Breoghania sp. L-A4: one gene and its partners. The main gene of each other region encodes a partner of the protein of the gene in region 2 in a complex. Links are inferred from orthologs where the notes say so. Each region holds a gene or a part of one and is shown on either strand. Other genes may lie near its edges. The genes, in order: dnaN, D1F64_RS12125 and D1F64_RS01780.

Region 1 (5,436 bases), 2.3 Mb from region 2 along the record:
GGCACATCGTTTGCACACGCGGCGCCTCAGGCGCCGCACACAGGTGTTCAGTCGTCGGCCCGCCGGCGCCGGGATACCTGTTTGAAACGATCAGCGCCTGAGGCCGGGACCGGCCGCGGGCGTCACAAAAGCAAGGCGCCGGCCTCCGGGCATGGCGCTGTAAAACGATAAACGGCGGGGAACCGGGTGCGGCGCCCGAACCCCGCTCGACAGACGGAGGCGCAAGCCATGGACATTGCTGACGTTCCGGGTCCGGAACAATGGAAACGGGTGAAGAGCCAGTTGCGTGCTGAACTGGGCGAGGATGTGTTCTCGAGTTGGTTTGCACGCGTCAATCTGGAAGGCCAGGCGCCCGATGGAACCGTTCAGCTGTCCGTTCCCACCCGCTTCCTGAAGACGTGGATCCAGTCGCATTACCGCGACCGCATCATCGGCCTTTGGCAGAACGAGTGCGACTCGGTCAACCGTATCGAACTGACGGTGCGCGGCGCCGTCCGGGCCCGGCCCTCCGTCGTCGCCCAGAACGCCCAGACCGCGGCGAAGGCCAGCCAGAAGGGCGTCTTCGAGACCCGTCCAGTATCACTCGGCGACGCCACGCCGCGCGGCCTGTCGCAGCCCCAGACGCGCAGCGAGCACGAGCCGCGACGCGATGTCCTGGAAGGCTCGCCGCTGGAGCCGAGATACACGTTTGCGACCTTTATCGAGGGCAAGTCGAACGCGCTTTCGCTGGCCGCCGCGCGCCAGCTCACCTCAGGCGCGCCGGTGACCTACAACCCGCTGTTCGTTCACGCCAGCGTCGGCCTCGGCAAGACACATCTGTTGCACGCGATCGCCGCGGAGGCTCGCAGCACCGGACGCAAGGTGCTCTATCTGACCGCCGAGCACTTCATGTACCGTTTCGTCGCGGCGCTGAAGACCCAGTCGGCCATTGCGTTCAAGGACACGCTGCGCGGAATCGACATTCTGCTGATCGACGACATGCAGTTTCTGCATGGCAAGCAGATCCAGCAGGAATTCTGCCACACGCTCAATTCGCTGATCGACGGGGCCCGCCAGGTGGTGGTGGCCGCCGACCGGCCGCCCGCCGACCTGGAAGCTCTCGATGACCGCGTACGTTCGCGCCTCGCCGGCGGACTGGTTGTCGGCATCCAGCAGCCGGACCATGATCTGCGCCGCGCCATCCTGTCGCATCGCATCGCGCTGACCCGTAACACCTATCCCAACTTCCACATGCCGGAAGCGGTGCTCGACTACGTCGCCACCAACGTCTCCTCGAACGGCCGCGATCTGGAAGGCGCGCTCAACCGTCTGGTTGCGCACAACCAGCTCACCAACGCGCCGATCACCCTCGACATGGCCGAGATGACGCTGCGCGATCTGGTGCGCGCTCATGAGCCGCGGCGAGTGAAGATCGAAGACATTCAGCGCGTGGTCTCCAAACACTACAACGTGTCCAAATCGGACCTGCTGTCGGCTCGACGTACCCGTACCATCGTACGTCCGCGCCAGATCGCGATGTTCCTGGCGAAGGCCCTCACCCCCCGTTCGCTGCCCGAAATCGGCCGGCGCTTCGGCAACCGCGATCACACGACAGTGCTGCATGCGGTGCGCAAGATCACCGAGCTGTCGTCGAACGATCCGAATCTCGCACAGGAAATCGAGCTGCTGAAGCGCATGCTCGACAACTGAGCCGCGTTTCACGGCTACTCGCGGCCCCGGAGCACGGGTCCGCAGCAGGATCACGCACCCGCTTCGTGGCTCGAGGCGGGTGCGCTGTTTCATGGGCGCGGCAGGCACCGATTCGGCGTCCCGGCGCGGCGTGTTGCGCTGCACCCGCGACCGGTTCGTGCGTCGCATCACGTTTGCGGCGCGAAAAGCCGCAGCGCGGCCCCGGGCAAGCCCCCGGAACGGCGAAATCCTGCCCCGGGCTCTTGCATTCCGCACGCTTTGCGGGCAGGGTTCCAATCCCCTCGGGCTGCTATGAAGCCTCAACCTGTTCTGCCAAAGCGGCTTTTCCGCATGGCACATCCAGCTCACGGACCCTGTTCATGAAAGCGACACTCGAGCGGACGGATCTCCTGAAGTCCCTGACTCATGTGCACCGGGTCGTTGAACGCCGCAACACCATTCCCATTCTTTCAAATGTGTTGTTGCGGGCCGACGGCGGCCAATTGCGCCTGAAGGCGACCGACCTCGACCTGGAAATCTCCGAAACCGTTCCCGCCATGGTCGAGACGCCTGGCGCGACCACGGTGCCGGCGCATATGCTGCACGACATCGTCCGCAAGCTGCCCGACGGCGCCCAGGTGGTGCTGGAGACCTCGTCCGACAACGCGACGCTGGAGCTGCGCGCCGGCCGCTCGCGCTTCGCGCTGCAGATGCTGCCGGAGACGGATTTTCCCGATCTTGCGGCGGGCGAGATGTCGCACACCTTCGAGATGACGGCGGAGAGCATCCGCAAGCTGATCGACCGCACCCAATTCGCAATCTCCACCGAGGAGACGCGCTACTATCTCAACGGCATCTATTTCCATTCGGTGAGCACGCCCGCCGGCGAGTATTTCCGCGCGGTCGCCACCGACGGCCACCGTCTGGCGCAGGCCGAGATCCTCGCGCCAGAGGGCGCGGCGGGCATTCCCGGAATCATCGTGCCGCGCAAGACGGTCGGCGAGATCCAGAAGCTGCTGGACGATCCGCAGGCCAAGGTGCAGGTGGAACTGTCCGACACCAAGATCCGCGTCACCACCGATTCGGTGATCCTGACCTCGAAGCTGATCGACGGCACCTTCCCCGATTACGGCCGCGTCATCCCGCAGGACAACGACAAGAACATGCGGCTTGACTGCGACGTGTTCGAAAAGGCGGTCGATCGCGTCTCGACGATCTCCAGCGATCGCGGCCGTGCCGTCAAGCTGGCGATCAGCGAAGGCCGCATGGTGCTCACTGTCACCAATCCCGATTCCGGCAGCGCCACCGAGGAACTGGCGGTCGAGTATGATTCCGATCCCATCGAGATCGGCTTCAACTCGCGCTACTTGCTCGACATCGCAAGCCAGCTCGAAAGCGACACGGCGGTGTTCCGTTTCTCCGATCCCGGCTCGCCGACGCTGGTGCGCGACGAAGGGGACGAAGGCACGCTTTATGTGCTGATGCCGATGCGCGTCTAGAGCAACCGGCCGGCGCCACCGCGCCGGCCCCCGCGCATAGGCACGCCGCCACACAGAGGAACGCGCTCCGATGGCGACCCCGGCGCCTGTCGCGCTGTCGCGGCTGCAACTCACCGACTTCCGCAATTATCGCGCAGCCAGCCTCGATTTCGACGCGCGCCTGATCGCCTTTGTCGGCGACAATGGCGCGGGCAAGACCAACCTGCTTGAGGCGATCTCGCTGCTGAGCGCCGGGCGCGGATTGCGCCGTGCACAGTTGAGTGAACTGACACGCCGCGACGCCAGCGGCGGCTGGAGCGTCTCCGCCGTGCTGCAAGGCATGGACGGCGAGACCCGAATCGGCACCGGCCTTGCGCCCGGCGGCGGCCGCAAGGTGCGCATCAACGGCGCGGACGCACGCTCGTCTGAAAGCCTGCTCGAATATCTGCGGGTCTTGTGGCTGGTGCCGTCCATGGACGGGCTGTTCACCGGGCCCGCCGGCGATCGCAGGCGGTTTCTTGACCGGCTGGTGCTCGCCGTCGACCCCGGACATGGCCGCCGCGTGGGCGATTTCGAGAAAGCCCTGCGCGGCCGCAACCGGCTTCTGGAAAACGGCGGCTCGGGCCCCTATCTTGACGCGGTGGAGGCGCAGATCGCGGCGCTGGGCGTTGCTGTCGGCGTGGCCCGGCGCGAAACGGTCTCCCTGCTGCGCGATCTGGTCGGCACCCGCGCCGATGACTCCGATCCGTTCCCGCGCGCCGCGATCACGCTGGAAGGCGCGTTCGAGACGCTGGCCGACAGCGCCGCGGCCACCGATCTGGAGGACCGCTACCGGGCGCTGCTGGCGCAAGGCCGCACCCGCGACCGCGCCGCCGGGCGCACCCTGGAGGGACCGCATCGTTCCGATCCCGTGGTGATCCACACCGCCAAGGCCATGCCGGCGGGCCAGGCGTCGACAGGCGAACAGAAGGCGCTGCTGATTGGACTGGTTCTGGCGCACGCGGAGCTGACCGCCCGGATAGCGCGGATGACGCCGGTGCTGCTGCTGGACGAGGTGGCGGCGCATCTGGATCCGCGCCGCCGGCAGGCGCTGTTCGCCCGGCTCAGCGCTCTGGGTCTGCAGGTCTTCATGACCGGCACCGACGCGCTGCTGTTCGCGGACCTCCCCCGGGACGCGCAGCGCTTCACCGTCACCGAGGCCACGATCGCCGTGGACACGCCACCACAATGAGACTGCCGAAGGCCTCGCCGGCGCCTCGGCGACGCGCTGGGATCGCGGCTGTGTGAGGCCTGTCATCCCCGGCTTTCTCGGATCGTCGCGAACGCAAGCGGCCCCCCGGTTTCTGCCGAGTTGAATGCGGGCGTGAACCCCGTATAACGTTCATGGAAGATCATTATGGACGGACTCTGATTCGCATGAGCGATACACCGATCGACGGCAACGACGCGAGCACCGGCACTGACGCAATCACCGGCGCAACAACCGGCGTGGGCACTGGCGCGGATGAGTACGGCGCGGATTCCATCAAGGTCCTCAAGGGGCTGGATGCGGTGCGCAAGCGCCCCGGCATGTACATCGGCGACACGGACGACGGCTCCGGCCTGCACCACATGGTCTACGAGGTGGTTGACAACGCCATTGACGAGGCGCTGGCGGGCTTCGCGGATCACGTCACGGTCGCGCTGAACCCCGACGGCTCGGTCACGGTCAGCGACAACGGCCGCGGCATTCCCACCGATATCCACACCGAAGAAGGCATCTCCGCGGCCGAGGTCATCATGACCCAGCTGCATGCGGGCGGAAAATTCGACCAGAATTCCTACAAGGTATCGGGTGGCCTGCACGGCGTCGGCGTCTCGGTGGTCAACGCGCTGTCGACGGAGCTGGTGCTGACCATCCGCCGCAGCGGCAAGATTCACCAGATGCGATTCCGCGACGGCGTGGCCGAAGCGCCTCTGGCCGTGATCGGCGACGCGGGCCGCGACACCGGCACCGAGGTCACCTTCACGCCCTCGCCGAAGACCTTCACCAGCCTGGATTTCGATTTCGCCACGCTGGAACACCGCCTGCGAGAGCTCGCCTTTCTCAATTCGGGCGCCCGCATCATCCTCACCGACAACCGCGGCGTCGAGCCGAAGGTCGAAGAACTCTACTACGAGGGCGGGCTGGAAGCCTTCGTGCGCTATCTCGATCGCGCCAAGCACCCGCTGATCGAGACGCCGGTGATGATGAAGGCAGAGAAGGACGGCGTCGTCGTCGAAGTCGCCATGTGGTGGAACGACAGCTACC
Region 2 (2,823 bases):
GGGCCAGCTGCTGTTCGGCTGGTGGTAACGATGACGGCCAATCCATGCAAAGGCTGCATCGCGGAACGGAAGGTCGATGCGTGCGCGGACATTTCATAACATTCGAAGGGGGCGAGGGGGCCGGCAAGTCGACGCAGATCCGGCGACTGGCCGAGACGCTGCGCAGCTTCGGGATCAAGGTGGTGACCACGCGCGAGCCCGGCGGTTCTCCGGGCGCCGAAGCCATTCGCCATGTGCTGTTGTCAGGCGCGGCCCAAGCCCTGGGCCCACAGGCCGAGGCCATGCTGTTTGCCGCCGCCCGCGCCGATCACGTCGCCGAAACGATCCTGCCGGCGCTTGAGGCGGGCGCTTGGGTGCTATGCGACCGGTTCACGGATTCCACCCGGGTGTATCAGGGCGAAAACGGCGTGGACGAGAGCTTGCTGGATGAACTCGAGACGGTGGCCGTGGGTGCGTTGCATCCTGATATGACGATCGTTATCGACGTTCCGGCGGAGCTCGGACTGGCGCGGATCCAGGGGCGTGACGACGAGGCCGGCGGCGAGCACGCCGACCGCTTCGAGCGCGATACGCTGAAGGTGCACCAGGCGCGCCGGCAGCGGTTTCTGGAAATCGCCAACGCGGAACCCGATCGCTGCGTCGTCGTTGACGGTCAGAACAGCCCCGACGTCGTGGCGGAGCGCATCCGCAAGCTGGTGTCCGACCGGCTGGGTCCGCTCGAGACCCCGGCCCGCGCCGCCTTGAGGCGCGAGGCCGCGGCCAGAGCCGCGAGCCGCTGACATGGCGCTCAAGCCGCAAGACGACACACCCGAATTCGACGCGATTGACGGTCTGCCGCTGCCGCGCCAGCAGATGCGGCTGTTCGGTCACACCGAGGCCGAACGCGAGTTGCTCGACAGCTATCGCTCGCCGCGCATGCATCATGCCTGGATTCTCGGCGGACCGAAGGGCATCGGCAAGGCCACGCTGGCCTTTCGCTTCGCCCGGTTCGTGCTGGCCAATCCCAACCGCATGGCCTCCCAGCTCTCCCTTGCGAATGATCTCACGGTGGACGCGGAACATCCCGCCGCGCGCAGGCTCGCCGCCGGTGCCCATGGCGACGTGCTGCACCTGCATCGCCCGTGGGACCACAAGGCCAAGCGCTTCAAGACACAGCTCACCATCGACGAGGTACGGCGCACAGTGTCGTTCTTCGGGTCCACCTCGACGGCCGGCGGCTGGCGGGTCTGCATCGTCGATGCGGCCGACGACATGAACGTCAACGCGGCCAACGCCTTGCTGAAGGTCCTTGAGGAGCCGCCGAAGCAATGCGTGTTCTTCGTGCTGTCGCACGCGCCCGGCCGGCTGCTGCCGACAATCCGCTCGCGCTGCCGCACACTGCAGCTCAAGGCCTTGCCCGCGGAGACGGTTTTTTCCGGCCTCGAGGCGCTGGGGCTCGATGCTGCCTACTCGGCCGAGGACCGCACGCACGCGACCGAGCTGTCCGACGGAAGCCTTCGCCGGGCCATCGAGCTGCTGTCGGGCGGCGGCATCGAGGTGGCGCACGCGCTGCAGGCGTTGCTGGCACAATTGCCGAAGACCGATGTGCGGACGGTGCACCGGTTCGCCGACATGGTTTCGGCCCGCGGCGCGGACGATTCCTACCACATATTCCTCGATCTGCTGCGCGAATGGCTCGACGGCCGCGTCCGCGCGGGAGCGGCCGAACAGGTGCCTGCGGCCCGCCTTGTCAGGTGGGTCGAGGTATGGGACAAGACCAACGAGGCGGCATCGCTTGCTGATGCGCTCAATCTCGATCGCAAACAGGTGGTTCTCGGTGCGTTCGGCGCCTTGGCGAAAGCCGCGGGCGACGCAGCGCCGAAGTGACCTTCCTATGATATCACCGCAATTCAAGCACTATGTGGGTTCGCCGCCGCGATGCCACCGGGTACGACCATGACCGACAAGACGCCGTTCTATATCACGACCGCCATTTCGTACCCCAATGGGGTGCCGCACATCGGCCATGCCTATGAGGCGATCGCGACCGATGTGCTGGCGCGCTTCATGGCGCTGGACGGCCGCGACGTCTATTTTCTGACCGGCACCGACGAGCACGGTCAGAAGATGTATCAGACCGCCAAGAAGGAAGGTCTCGATGTCCGCGAACTGGCCGACAGGAACGCGGCCCGGTTTCAGAAGATGGTCGAGACGCTCGGCTGTTCCAATGACGATTTCATCCGCACCAGCGAGCCGCGCCATCACGACGCCTCGCAGGAGATCTGGAAGCGGATGGCGGCCAATGGCGACATCTACAAGGACAGCTATTCCGGCTGGTACTCGGTGCGCGACGAGGCCTACTATCAGGAAGGCGAGACGGAGCTGGGTGGCGACGGCGTGCGTTATGGCCCTCAGGGCAGTCCGGTGGAGTGGGTCGAGGAAGAGAGCTATTTCTTCAAGCTCAGCGAGTATCAGGACAGGCTTCTGGCCCATTATGAGGCCAATCCCGACTTCATCGGCCCCGACGAGCGCCGCAACGAGGTGACGAGTTTCGTCAAGGGCGGGCTGAAGGATCTGTCGATCTCGCGCACCACGTTCGACTGGGGCATTCCGGTGCCCGGCGACGAGAAGCATGTGATGTATGTCTGGGTCGATGCGCTGACCAACTATCTGACGGGCGTCGGCTTTCCCGACGAGTCCGACGCGAAGTGGAAATACTGGCCTGCGGACCTGCATGTCATCGGCAAGGACATCGTTCGTTTTCATGCCGTCTATTGGCCGGCATTCCTGATGTCGGCCGGCATTGCGCTGCCCAGGCGTGTGTTCGCCCATGGATTCCTGTTC
Region 3 (5,640 bases), 2.3 Mb from region 2 along the record:
GAAATCAATGAAATAGACGACCGTCCCCTGGATCGCCATCCACACGACGATCAGCAGCGCCACCGTGATGCCGAGCGACTTCCACAGGATCGCGCGAAACGGTGGCGACAGCACTTGGGAAAAGGAGCGGGTGGCGAGGGACAGCATGGCGATGCGGGCTCCTGTGGCTTGGCGAAACGTGCCGGACCGCTGACATAGGGGAGAGGGCGTACGGCCGCAAGACGCGGCCGCTGGTGGGATCTCTCAGACCTCGCCGTCGACGAAGGCCTTCATCAGGATGTGGGCGATGGCCATGGGCGGCGGCGCGATCAGGCCGTCGGGGTGCGTGCGTGGCAGCATCAGGGCCACGTCGTCGCGGTGGAACCATCGGCAATCGTCGAGCTCGGTCGCGTCCATGGTGATCCCCGTGGTCAGCGCTTCGACAATGCAGCCGATCATCAGCGAGGCGGGAAACGGCCAGGGCTGGCTGGCATAATAGCTCACCCGGCCCGCACGGATTCCGGCCTCCTCCCAGGTTTCGCGCCGCACCGCCGCCTCGATCGTCTCGCCCGGCTCAATGAAGCCCGCAAGCGCCGAATACATGCCCTCGACAAAACGCGGCTGGCGTCCGAGCAGGCAACGGTCGCCGTCGACCGTCAGCATGATGGCGACGGGATCGGTGCGCGGAAAATGCAGACCACCGCACGAGGGGCAGTCGCGCCGGTAGCCGCCCTGGGTCAGGATGCTCCTGGTGCCGCAGCGCGAGCAAAACCGGTGCGTCTGGTGCCAGTGCAGCAGCGAGCGCCCCTGCGCCAGAAGCCCCACGTCACCGGCGGGCATCTGGCCGTCCACCGCCAGCGAACGCAGATCGATGAGTTTCAGCGCCCCCGCGGCCTCCACGCTCTCCTCGGCCGTCTCGCCGAGTGGAATCCCGGCGGAGAAAAAGGCCGGCCCGTCGCGGCTGCCGAGAAACGGACAGTCGTCAAAATCGGCCTGCAGAGCCTCCGCGAGCGCTCGCGCATGTCCGATCCGAAGCGACTCGCCGATGCCGATCACCGGACGGTCGCCGCAGAACAGCAGGAAACGGGCCGCCTCGCCATCGCGTGCCGCCGCGATCCAGGCGGCATCCTCGCGCTTGTCCGCCAGCCTGTCGATGTCGTTTGCGGCAAAGCCAAGCAGGACCGAGGGATCGGAGGGATGCGCGAAGCTCATGGTGTGAAAACTTTCCCGGCCTGTCTCAGAAAGCGCGCCTGCTGGAGGCGGAGGGATTCGGTGCGGCGAGGCTATCGCGGCACCTCGCGGGATGCAAAGCGGCGCGGGCTCAGTCCAGCGCCCGTCGCAGGGCCCCAATCATCTCGCCGCGCGCTTCCGGCGATCGGGCCTGCGCCTCGCCCACGCCCCACACGGGCCCCGGCCAGGCCGGATCGTCGTTGAATCGCGCGATCACATGCACATGCAGTTGCGCCACCATGTTGCCCAGCGCGCCGACATTCAGCTTGTCGCAGCCGGTGATCGCCTTCAATGCGGAGGAGACCTGCGCGATCTCGGCCATCAATTGTGTGCGATCAGCCGCGTCCAGATCGATGATTTCGATGAGATTGGGCTTTCGCGGCACCAGGAGCAGCCACGGATAGCGCGCGTCACCTGACAGCCGCAGCGTGCTCAACGGCAGATCCAGGACGAAGGCGCTGTCGGTCTCAAGCCAGGGATCGAGTGAAAAGCCATCGGGTTCGGACATGCGGTTCCTCGAATGTTTGCGGTATCTCCAAAGCGCGACGGAGTCGGCTCCTCGGTGCGAGCGGCGGTGCGCGCCGTTTCGGGCAAAACTGTGCAGGAATCCGGCGCTTGCGACATTCGCCCGGATTGGCCCTTGCCAACGCCCCTCCTAATCCTGATATAACGGGCTCGGGAGGTTGGCTAGTGGACGCGCCACTCGCCAACCGGGTCAGGTCCGGAAGGAAGCAGCCCCAACGAGTATCGGCACGGGTCACCGTGTCCAACCTCCCACCTCCATTCGGCGCGCGGCGCGCCACAGTCAAACGGCTTACCACAAGCCGGGGCTCACAGGCCGCCGCAGGCCGGGCCGCGGCGGAATTGGCCGCTTTGCACGGCGGCCCGAACGGGGCGTCATGGACGGCAATCTCCACAATGACGACCAGCCTGACGGCACGCTGAACGATCCCGTTCAGCCGAGTCTCATCCCCACGCCCGACGCGACCAAGGATGACGGCGCCTACCGCGTTCTCGCCCGCAAATACCGCCCGCGCGATTTTACCGACCTGATCGGCCAGGAGCCGATGGTGCGCACCCTGTCCAATGCGTTCGAGACCGGGCGCATCGCCCAGGCCTGGATGCTGACCGGCGTGCGCGGTGTCGGCAAGACGACCACGGCGCGGATTCTGGCGCGCGCCCTCAACTACGAGATCCCCGGCGAGATCGACCAGCCGACCATCGCGCTCGAACGGCTGGGCATCCATTGCCAGGCGATCATGGACGGCGGCCACATCGACGTCATCGAGATGGACGCCGCCTCGCACACCGGCATCGACGACATTCGCGAGATCACCGATGCGGCGCGCTACCGGCCCGTTTCCGCGCGCTACAAAGTCTACATCATCGATGAGGTGCACATGCTGTCGAAGGCGGCCTTCAACGGGCTGCTGAAGACGCTCGAAGAGCCGCCCGAGCACGTGAAATTCATCTTCGCCACCACGGAAATCCGCAAGGTTCCGGTGACGGTGCTGTCGCGCTGCCAGCGCTTCGATTTGCGCCGCGTGGAAGCCGAAACGCTGGTCAAGCACCTGCGGCGGATTTCGGATTCCGAGAAGGTGGCGATCGAGGACGAGGCGCTTGCCATGGTGGCGCGTGCGGCCGAGGGCTCCGTGCGCGATTCACTGTCGCTGCTCGACCAGGCCATGGCGCATGGCGCGGGCACGATCACCGCCGACGAGTTGCGCGGCATGCTGGGACTGGCCGACCGCGCCCGGGTGATCGATCTGTTCGAACACGTGATGAAGGGCGATGCGGCCGCGGCCCTCGATGGGTTGCGCGAACAATACGATGTGGGCGCCGACCCGGCCGTGATCATGAGCGATCTCGCGGAATTCGTGCATCTGGTGACCCGCCTCAAGGTGGTGCCCGATGCCGGCAACGACACCTCTGTCACCGAGACCGAGCGCACGCGCGGCAAGGCTTTTGCCGAGGCGCTGTCGATGCGCGTGCTGGGCCGGGCGTGGCAGATGCTGCTCAAGGCGGTGGGCGAGGTACAGACCGCGCCCAAGCCGCTGGCGGCCGCCGACATGGCGCTGATCCGCCTGTGCTACGCCGCCGACCTGCCCACGCCCGACGACGCCCTGCGTCAGTTGCGCGGCACGCAGCAGGCTGCCCCTGCCGCGCCCGCTGGCGGCGGCCCCGCCGCAGGTGGCGGCGGACAGCCGGGCGGACATGCGCAACAGGCGCCGGCGCAACAATCCGCCCCGCCGGCCGGCGCACCATCCATGTCGGCACTCCAACAAGGCGCACCGCGGCTGCAGGCCATCACGGGCGGCCAGCAGGCCGCGCACCAGCCCAAGCATGTGCCCCAGCCGGAGCCTCAGACAGCGCAATCCCCACCCGAGCCTGCGCTCAGCGACGTCCCGTCCGAGACCACGCTCACCATCGGCACGCTGGAAGACGTGGCCGCGCTGGCGGCGCAAAACCGCGACATCTCCTTGAAATTCGCCATAGAGCGGCAAATCCGGCTGATCGCCATCCAGCCGGGCCGGCTCGACATCGCCATCGACAAGGGCGCGGCCGCTGATCTCGCGGGCGTGCTCGGCCGCAAGCTGAGCGACTGGACCGGACAACGCTGGCTTGTCGCCGTCAGCCGCGCCGAACCCGGCGCGCAGACGATCCATGAGCGCCGCGAGGCCGATCAGGCGCAGCTTGTCACCGACGCCCGCGCCAATCCGGCCGTCTCCGCCGTGCTCGACGCCTTTCCCGGCTCGGAAATCGTCGATGTGCGGGTTCTCGAGGGCGAAGACACAGATGTTCTTGATGCGTCTCCCGACGACGAGACGGACGACGACGACTGATATCAGAAAGCCGCGGAGCCGCATCGCCTCTTCCCGGCGCGGACTCTGGATTTCAACGCAAACGCGCCCATATCCGGCTGCGTGTTCCACCCACCCTCCGGCGCGTGCCAGGCCGCGACCCGGACAGATCCAACGAGGCGCCCCGATGGATTTCATGAAGATGATGAAGCAGGCCAAGCAGATGCAAGAGCAGATGGGCTCGCTTCAGGAGGAGGTCGCGGCCATCGAGGTCACTGGCGCCTCCGGCGGCGGCATGGTCGTCGTCACGCTGAACGGCAAGGGCACCATGCAGAGCCTGAAGATCGACCCCTCGCTCGCCAAGGCCGACGAAGTCGAGATCCTCGAGGATCTGATCATCGCCGCGCACAATGACGCCAAGGCCAAGGCGGAGGCCGCGATGGCCGAAAAGACCCAGGAGATGATGAGCGGTCTCGGTCTGCCCGCAGGCATGAAGCTGCCGTTTTGATCCGCCCTTCGCGCCGGGACATTCCATGAGCACGCGCAGGGTCACAGGACCGGAGATCGAGCGGCTGATCCAGTTGCTGGCCAAGCTTCCGGGGCTGGGGCCACGCTCGGCGCGCCGCGCGGCGCTGCAGCTGATCCAGAAGAAGGAACAGTTGCTGGTGCCGCTGGCCGAAGCCATGGGCGTGGCCGTTCAAAGCGTCGGCGTCTGCGCAACATGCGGCAACATCGACACCAGCGATCCTTGCACCGTCTGTGCCGATCCGCGCCGCGACGCGCGCACGATTGTCGTCGTGGAGGATGTTTCGGATCTGTGGGCGCTGGAACGCGCAGCCGCGATCAACGCGCGCTATCATGTGCTCGGCGGCACCCTGTCGCCGCTCGACGGCATCGGGCCGGAGGATCTGACAATCGACGCGCTGGTGGCGCGGGTAAAGGCCGGCGGCGTGGACGAAGTGATCCTGGCGGTGAACGCCACCATGGAGGGCCAGACGACCGCGCATTACGTCACAGACCAGCTCGCTGGCCTCGGTGCGAAGATTTCCCGGCTTGCGCATGGCGTGCCGGTCGGCGGCGAATTGGACTACCTCGACGAAGGAACGCTCAGCGCCGCCATCCGCTCCAGAACCCCGTTCTGATAACCGCAGCCTGATGGCGTTGACCGGAGCTATTCGCTGACCAGGCCTTCGCCCACGGCCTCGAGGCGGAAGGCCGCGGCCATCAGCGCCTTGGTGTAGTCGGTCCGCGGCGCGTCGAAAATCCTGTCCGACGTGCCGGATTCCACCACCTTGCCCTGGCGCATGACGATCACGTCGTTGGCGAGCGCGCGCACCACCTTCAGATCGTGGCTGATGAACAGATAGGCCAGGTCGTGCTTCTTCTGCAGGTCGCGCAGCAGATCGACCACCTGCGCCTGCACGCTCATGTCCAGCGCCGAGGTCGGCTCGTCGAGCATGACGAATTTCGGCTCCAGAACCATGGCCCGAGCCACCGAGATGCGCTGACGCTGGCCGCCGGAGAATTCATGCGGATAGCGGTGCATGGTCGCGGGATCAATGCCGACCTCGTCCAGCGCGGCGGCGACCTTGCGGTCGCGCTCCTGCTTTGACAGATGCGGCATGTGGAT

The links.
Region 1: the proteins of D1F64_RS12125 (region 2) and dnaN are in contact, whole or in part, in a cryo-EM structure (PDB 8GIZ), measured with the Escherichia coli proteins. The link is inferred for Breoghania sp. L-A4 from one-to-one orthologs.
Region 3: the proteins of D1F64_RS12125 (region 2) and D1F64_RS01780 are in contact, whole or in part, in a cryo-EM structure (PDB 8GIZ), measured with the Escherichia coli proteins. The link is inferred for Breoghania sp. L-A4 from one-to-one orthologs.

The regions. Positions count from the first base shown.
Region 1 is NZ_CP031841.1:310,252-315,687, reverse strand. The notes cover bases 1,317-4,107. They hold dnaN (DNA polymerase III subunit beta), read left to right. Parts: upstream 1,317-2,048; coding sequence 2,049-3,167; downstream 3,168-4,107. Other genes in these bases: recF (DNA replication/repair protein RecF), read left to right, coding at 3,238-4,107; dnaA (chromosomal replication initiator protein DnaA), read left to right, coding at 1,317-1,689. Outside these bases: more of dnaA, read left to right, coding at 229-1,316; more of recF, read left to right, coding at 4,108-4,377. UniProt on the Escherichia coli protein: Confers DNA tethering and processivity to DNA polymerases and other proteins. Acts as a clamp, forming a ring around DNA (a reaction catalyzed by the clamp-loading complex) which diffuses in an ATP-independent manner freely and bidirectionally along dsDNA.
Region 2 is NZ_CP031841.1:2,645,898-2,648,720, reverse strand. It holds D1F64_RS12125 (DNA polymerase III subunit delta'), read left to right. Parts: upstream 1-780; coding sequence 781-1,866; downstream 1,867-2,823. Other genes in the region: metG (methionine--tRNA ligase), read left to right, coding at 1,936-2,823; tmk (dTMP kinase), read left to right, coding at 45-779; D1F64_RS12135 (D-alanyl-D-alanine carboxypeptidase family protein), read left to right, coding at 1-28. UniProt on the Escherichia coli protein: Part of the beta sliding clamp loading complex, which hydrolyzes ATP to load the beta clamp onto primed DNA to form the DNA replication pre-initiation complex.
Region 3 is NZ_CP031841.1:370,339-375,978, reverse strand. The notes cover bases 1,586-4,580. They hold D1F64_RS01780 (DNA polymerase III subunit gamma/tau), read left to right. Parts: upstream 1,586-2,108; coding sequence 2,109-4,052; downstream 4,053-4,580. Other genes in these bases: recR (recombination mediator RecR), read left to right, coding at 4,544-4,580; D1F64_RS01775 (YbaB/EbfC family nucleoid-associated protein), read left to right, coding at 4,198-4,518; D1F64_RS01790 (HIT family protein), read right to left, coding at 1,586-1,717. Also shown: D1F64_RS01800 (sulfate transporter family protein), read right to left, coding at 1-147; nudC (NAD(+) diphosphatase), read right to left, coding at 244-1,191; more of D1F64_RS01790, read right to left, coding at 1,301-1,585; more of recR, read left to right, coding at 4,581-5,152; D1F64_RS01765 (ABC transporter ATP-binding protein), read right to left, coding at 5,182-5,640. UniProt on the Escherichia coli protein: Part of the beta sliding clamp loading complex, which hydrolyzes ATP to load the beta clamp onto primed DNA to form the DNA replication pre-initiation complex.